DNA from 2 places in the Burkholderia multivorans ATCC BAA-247 genome. Region 1 is predicted to be linked to the other one. Evidence: predicted binding sites of a transcription regulator. Region 1 holds the regulator's gene; the other holds the start of a gene.
What was found. Region 1 encodes NrdR, which represses ribonucleotide reductase genes. Its sites were predicted from a motif close to CACNANATNTNGTG; they were not measured.
Positions count from the first base shown of each region.

Region 2: the regulator NrdR is predicted to act here: its motif matches at 2,173-2,186, upstream of NP80_RS15555 (ribonucleoside-diphosphate reductase subunit alpha).

Region 1 is NZ_CP009832.1:872,874-876,276, forward strand. Features, by position in the region: ZMP/ZTP riboswitch at 1-28, shown strand, start outside; gene glyA (serine hydroxymethyltransferase) at 165-1,412, shown strand; gene nrdR (transcriptional regulator NrdR) at 1,419-1,898, shown strand; gene NP80_RS16455 (GspH/FimT family pseudopilin) at 2,049-2,612, shown strand; gene NP80_RS16460 (type IV pilus modification PilV family protein) at 2,609-3,025, shown strand; gene NP80_RS16465 (type IV pillus assembly protein) at 3,015-3,403, shown strand, end outside.
Region 2 is NZ_CP009832.1:666,737-670,139, reverse strand. Features, by position in the region: gene NP80_RS15555 (ribonucleoside-diphosphate reductase subunit alpha) at 1-1,886, opposite strand, end outside; gene ampD (1,6-anhydro-N-acetylmuramyl-L-alanine amidase AmpD) at 2,337-2,927, opposite strand; gene NP80_RS15545 (PP0621 family protein) at 2,924-3,229, opposite strand; gene NP80_RS15540 (cytochrome C assembly family protein) at 3,243-3,403, opposite strand, start outside.

The DNA of each region.
Region 1 (3,403 bases):
GTTTTTGCCGTTCGCCTGGGCAGCCGTTGTGCGCCGTCGCGTGCATCGCCGGTGGCTGTCCTGCCTCGCGTCACTCGGATTCTTCCGCCACGTCGAGCTGGTCCTGCCAGCAGCGCAGTGTACTCGGCCACCCGGTCAACCTGTACACACTTAACGGAAACCGTATGTTTGACAGAGCCCAAAGCACCATCGCGAACGTCGATCCCGAAGTCTTTGCAGCGATCGAGCAGGAAAACCGTCGCCAGGAAGAGCACATCGAGCTGATCGCGTCGGAAAACTACACGAGCCCGGCCGTGATGGCCGCGCAGGGCTCGCAGCTCACGAACAAGTACGCGGAAGGCTATCCGGGCAAGCGCTACTACGGCGGGTGCGAGTACGTCGACGTCGTCGAGCAGCTCGCGATCGACCGCGTCAAGCAACTGTTCGGCGCCGAAGCGGCCAACGTGCAGCCGAACTCCGGCTCGCAGGCAAACCAGGGCGTGTTCTTCGCGATGCTCAAGCCGGGCGACACGATCATGGGCATGAGCCTCGCGCACGGCGGCCACCTCACGCACGGCTCGCCGGTCAACATGTCGGGCAAGTGGTTCAACGTGGTCAGCTACGGGCTGAACGAGAACGAAGACATCGACTACGAAGCGGCCGAGAAGCTCGCGCAGGAGCACAAGCCGAAGCTGATCGTCGCGGGCGCGTCGGCGTTCGCGCTCAAGATCGACTTCGAGCGTCTGGCGAAGATCGCGAAGTCGGTCGGCGCATACCTGATGGTCGACATGGCGCACTACGCGGGGCTGATCGCCGCCGGCGTGTATCCGAACCCGGTGCCGCACGCCGACTTCGTCACGACGACCACGCACAAGAGCCTGCGCGGCCCGCGCGGCGGCGTGATCCTGATGAAGGCCGAGTACGAGAAGCAGATCAACTCGGCGATCTTCCCGGGCATCCAGGGCGGTCCGCTGATGCACGTGATCGCGGCGAAGGCCGTGGCGTTCAAGGAAGCGCTGTCGCCGGAGTTCAAGGCCTATCAGCAGAAGGTGGTCGAGAACGCACGCGTGCTGGCCGAGACGCTCGTCAAGCGCGGCCTGCGGATCGTGTCGGGCCGTACCGAAAGCCACGTGATGCTGGTCGACCTGCGTGCGAAGAACATCACCGGCAAGGCGGCGGAAGCCGCGCTGGGCGCCGCGCACATCACCGTGAACAAGAACGCCATTCCGAACGATCCGGAAAAGCCGTTCGTGACGAGCGGCATTCGTCTGGGCTCGCCGGCGATGACCACGCGCGGCTTCGGCCCGGCCGAAGCGGAGCAGGTCGGCAACCTGATCGCCGACGTGCTCGAGAACCCGGAAGACGCAGCGACGATCGAGCGCGTGCGTGCTCAGGTCGCCGAGCTGACCAAGCGCTTCCCGGTCTACCGCTGATCGACGATGCGCTGCCCGTTCTGCCGGCACGACGACACGCAGGTAGTTGACTCGCGTGTGTCCGAAGATGGCGCCGCGATTCGCCGGCGCCGTCGCTGCTCGGCTTGCGACAAGCGTTTCACGACGTACGAACGGGTCGAGCTGGCTCTGCCGTCCGTCGTGAAAAAGGACGGCAGCCGCACCGAATTCGACCGTCGCAAGATCGTCGCCAGCATGCAACTCGCGCTGCGCAAGCGGCCCGTTGCTGCGGATGCGATCGACGCGGCGGTCGCTCGCATCGAATATCAACTGCTCGCAACCGGCGAGCGTGAAGTCCGTAGCGAGAAGCTCGGCGAACTCGTGATGAACGAGTTGCGCGGCCTCGATACGATTGCCTATGTCCGCTTCGCATCGGTGTATCGCCGGTTCGAGGACGTGTCCGAATTTGCCGACGTGATCGAAGAGTTCCGTCGCGCCTCTCCCGCCAAGCCTCCGCGTAAGCGCTGACGCGCTGCGTCCGTTCATCGCCTGCTCCTGTCGTTCAGTTCGCGCCGATTGTGTCGGTTGCACGCGCTCGCCGTCAGTCGGCCGTTCGGCATATGGTGCGCGTCGCCGCACGTCGCTAGAGTCGTTGCATCACGTTGGCGGAGCGCGGCGATGGAACGGTGCGGGCAGGCAGGAATGAAAGGCGGGCGACACGTCGGCGGCTTCACGCTCGTCGAACTGATGGTCGCGATTGCGATTGCGGCCGGTCTCGGCCTCTACGCCGTGCCCGTCTTCGATCAGTGGCGGATGCGCGAGCGTGTCGATGCGCGCGCTCGCACATTGCTCGGTGCGCTGTCGTTCGCGCGCGCCGAGGCAACGCGTCTCGGCGTACGCGTCACGCTCTGTCGTGCCGACCGCAACGGCGGTTGTCTGCACGCCGCGCAGCGCTGCGGGTCGGCCGAGTGGTCATGCGACTGGGTCGTCGCGGGCGAGCTCGAAGGCGCGTTGCGCGTGTTGCGGCGCTATCCGCAGGATCGGGAAATTGCCGTGGCGGGCGCCGCGCAGGAACTGGCTTTCGTGCCGCCCGCGGGGCAGGTGATCGGCGGAATCCGGCGCTTCGAATTGCGTCCGCGGCGCGATGTGCCGGCGCTCGATGGCGCGCGCCTGTCCCGCTGCGTACGACTTGCGGCGGGCGGCCGCGCGCGCCTGTCGACCGGCCGGTGCGACGCGGCATGATCGCGGCGCGCAACCGGTCGCGCGGCACGTCGCTGCTCGAAGCGATGCTGGCGATCGCGCTGCTCGCGATCGTGATGCTGGCGGTGGCGGGCAGCCAGCTCGCGATGGCGCGTGCGCAGCGGGCGACGGTATGGCGCGAGCGTGCGCTGTGGCTTGCCGACGCGCGCCTCGAATATCGGCGTGCCGCTCGCGGCGCGGACGGTGGCGTCGCGACGTTGTCGGCTGCATCGTTGCCCGGCGGTTCGACTGCGATTGCGAGCGGGCCCGGCGGCGTGCAATTCGCGATCGTGGCCTGGCGCGGCGAGCGTACCGTAGCGCCTTCGCAGGCGCAGTGCGGGAACGCGATTCCCTCGGCGCAGCCGCCATCATGCGTGCGCATTCCGTTTCGGGAGGTCGATGCGGATGAACGCTGAACGCCGGATGCGTGCGCATACGCTGCTCGAAGTGCTGATCGCGATGCTCGTCGGACTGCTCGTGCTGGCCGCAGCCGGCGCGCTGTATCACGCTCAGCGCATCGCACAGCGGCGCGCAGACGATGCATTCACGCTGCGCGATGCGGCGGGAACCGCGCTGATGCTGATCGGCCAGCAAGTCCAGATGGCCGGGTTTCGTCCGCTGGATGTCGGTGCATCGTCGTCTTCGTCGTCGTGGTCGCCGGTGTTCGGCTGTGCGTCCGCGCGCATGCGAGGCGACGCTGCGCAACTGCAGTGCGATTCCGTCCGGCAATCGTCCGACGCGCTGCTCGTGCGCTATATCGGCGATGCCGTGTCGACATGGCCGACTGCGAGCGG
Region 2 (3,403 bases), 210 kb from region 1:
TTGTCGTGGTCGAGCGCGTAGGTGCCGTCCGGCTGCTTGACGAGGTGCGCGACGAGGTTCACCGAGCCGAGGTTGCAGACCGCGATTTCGGTGTCGCTCGTGTTCAGCGTGATTTCGGTGCACAGGTTCGACGAGTGGACGACGCCGACGTGCTGCTGCGGCGAGCGCACGTTGCACGGATCCTTGAACGTGATCCACGGATGGCCCGTCTCGAACAGCATGCCGAGCATCTTGCGCCACAGCTGCTGCGCCGGAATCTTCTTGAACAGCTTGATCTCGCCGCGCGCGACTTTCTCTTCGTAAGCCGTGTAAGCCGCCTCGAAGTCCGCGCCGAACTTGTCGTGGAGATCCGGGCAGGTCGACGGCGAGAACAGCGTCCATTCGCCGCCTTCCATCACGCGCTTCATGAACAGGTCGGGAATCCAGTTCGCCGTGTTCATGTCGTGCGTACGGCGCCGGTCGTCGCCCGTGTTCTTGCGCAGCTCGAGGAATTCCTCGATGTCGAGGTGCCACGATTCGAGGTACGCGCAGACCGCGCCCTTGCGCTTGCCGCCCTGGTTCACCGCGACGGCCGTGTCGTTGACGACCTTCAGGAACGGCACGACGCCCTGCGACTTGCCGTTCGTGCCCTTGATATGCGAGCCGAGTGCGCGCACGCGCGTCCAGTCGTTGCCGAGGCCGCCGGCGAACTTCGACAGCAGCGCGTTTTCCTTCAGCGCTTCATAGATGCCGTCGAGGTCGTCCGCGACCGTCGTCAGATAGCACGACGACAGCTGCGAGCGGTGCGTGCCCGAGTTGAACAGCGTCGGCGTCGAGCTCATGAAGTCGAAGCTCGACAGCACGTTGTAGAACTCGATCGCACGCGCTTCGCGGTCGATCTCGTTCAGCGACAGGCCCATCGCGACGCGCATGAAGAACGCCTGCGGCATTTCGATGCGCGTGCCGTCGACGTGCAGGAAGTAGCGGTCGTACAGCGTCTGCAGGCCGAGGTAGCCGAACTGCAGGTCGCGGCTCGCGTCGAGCGCTTCGCCGAGGCGCTTCAGGTCGAACTGCAGCAGCTTGTCGTCGAGCAGGCCGGCTTCGACGCCGCGCTTCAGGAACTGCGGGAAATACTCGGCGTAGCGCGTCGACATGTCGGCCTGCACGACTTCCTCGCCGAGGATCTCGCGGCGGATCGTGTGCAGCAGGATGCGGGCCGTGACCTGGCTGTATGCCGGATCCTTCTCGATCATCGTGCGCGCAGCGAGGATCGCCGAGTCGTAGACCTGGCTCATCGGCACGCCGTCGTACAGGTTCTTCACCGTCTCCGCGACGATCGGATCAGGGTTAACCGCAGCGCCGAGGCCGTCGCATGCCGACACGATCAGCGCGCGCAGCGCGTTCATGTCGAGCGGACGCGTGACACCGTTGTCGACGACGTTGATGCCGCCCGTCGTCTCGCGCACCGCCGCCGTTTCCTCGCCCGCATGCTGGCGCTCGAGGTGACGCTTCTCGCGATACAGCACGTACGCGCGCGCGACGTTGTGCTCGCCGCCGCGCATCAGCGCGAGCTCGACCTGATCCTGGATGTCTTCGATATGGAACGTTCCGCCGTTCGGGCGGCTGCGCACGAGCGCGCGCACGACGTTGCGCGTGAGCTGGTCGACGAGCTCGCGCACGCGCGCGGACGCGGCGCCCTGCCCGCCGTTGACGGCCAGGAAAGCCTTGGTCACCGCGATCGCGATCTTCGACGGCTCGAACGCCACCACGCTGCCGTTGCGGCGGATCACCTTGTAGTCGGCGAACGTTGCCTGCGGCGCGAGCGCCGGCGCGCCTTGTTCGGCCCCGCCGAGAGGACGGCTCGATGCGCTCTCGTACTGGGACGTCGCGTTGTCGGTGGTTTGCATGTGCAAAGCTCCTGGTGTTGGATGGTGCGGAGAGAACCGCGGATTAAAACGAACGCTGCGCGATGCGGTGCGCAAGCGGTAAGAGGCGAGCGATGCGTCGGGGAAGCCGGTTCCGTCGATGCGCGACAACCGGTTCGGTCGTGTGCTTCGTCATGTCTACCCTACCCGCGATGTTCGCTGCGCTGATTGCGGCGCCTGGACTGCCCGGCCTGACGCGCCGCCCTGAGAACCCCGTTCGCCGGCGTTGCCCACCGGCCGGTGCCGCTCGGGTTTCCCCTGCGACACACACTATATCTAGTGCAGAACCGCTCAACAGGCACCAAGTATAGTGGACATTCCGGCGAGGTCCAAACGGAGAATTTGCGCCGGAGGTCTTGACATCGCGCACGGGCAGACGCGACAAGGCATTGATCCGAGAAAAGGGGTTTCCCGGTCAAAAAAACCCTGCGCTCACTGCTGCCGGAAAGGAAAGTATTCGGCGCCGAACCCGGCATCGCGCGCGAAGCGTTGCCAATCGAAATGCGGACCCGGGTCGGTCTTGCGGCCGGGCGCGACGTCGGAATGCCCGGCGAACGCGTCGACCGGATAACGCGCGGCGAGCGTGCGCGCGAGCACGGCGAGCGTCGCGTATTGCGCATCGTCGAACGGCACGTCGTCCGCGCCTTCGAGCTCGATGCCGATCGAGAAGTCGTTGCAGCGCGGCCGGCCGAAAAACTCGGACGCACCGGCGTGCCACGCGCGCTCGTCGCACGACACGAACTGCACGAGCTCGCCGTCGCGGCGGATCAGGAAATGCGCGGACACGCGCACGTCGCGCAGGTTACGCTGGTAGTACGGGTGCGCGTCGCAGTCGAGGCGGTTCAGGAACAGCGCCTCGATCGCGTCGCCGCCGAACTCGCCGGGCGGCAGGCTGATGTTGTGCACGATCACGAGCGACGGCACCGCGCCCGCGGGCCGCGCCTCGAAGTTCGGCGAGCGCGCGTGGCGCGCTTCGCGCACCCAGCCGGCCGCGTCGACCGACAGCCGCCGCGCGTCGGTCATCGCGCGCCGCCCGCGCGTGCGGCGTGACGTTGCGCGTGCTCGGTGCTGCAGAAGTATTCGCCGCTCGCCGCCGCGATCGCATCGCCCTTCGGCGCATGCACGCCGCACTCGGCGCAGCGCACCATCGGCTCCGGCAGCGAGCGCGCATCGCCGTTCGGACGCGCGGCACCGGCGCCGTAGCCCGGCGCGCCGGACGCATCGGCGCCGCGGCCTGCGCGCGCCTGCTCCTGCGCGTGACGCAGCTTGCGCGCAAGCCACGAACCGGCGAAGAAGAGAAGAATCAGGAGAAGAATCTGTCGCATCGGAAACCTGCGGTCAAACGACGGAGCGGTGCAGCAGCACCTCAAAAACGAACCGGCTGCCGACATACGCGAGCAGCAGCGCGGCGAACGACACGAGCACCCAGCGCGCCGCGCCGCGCCCGCGCCAGCCGGACGTCTTGCGCGCGATCAGCAGGCCGCCGAACATCAGCCACG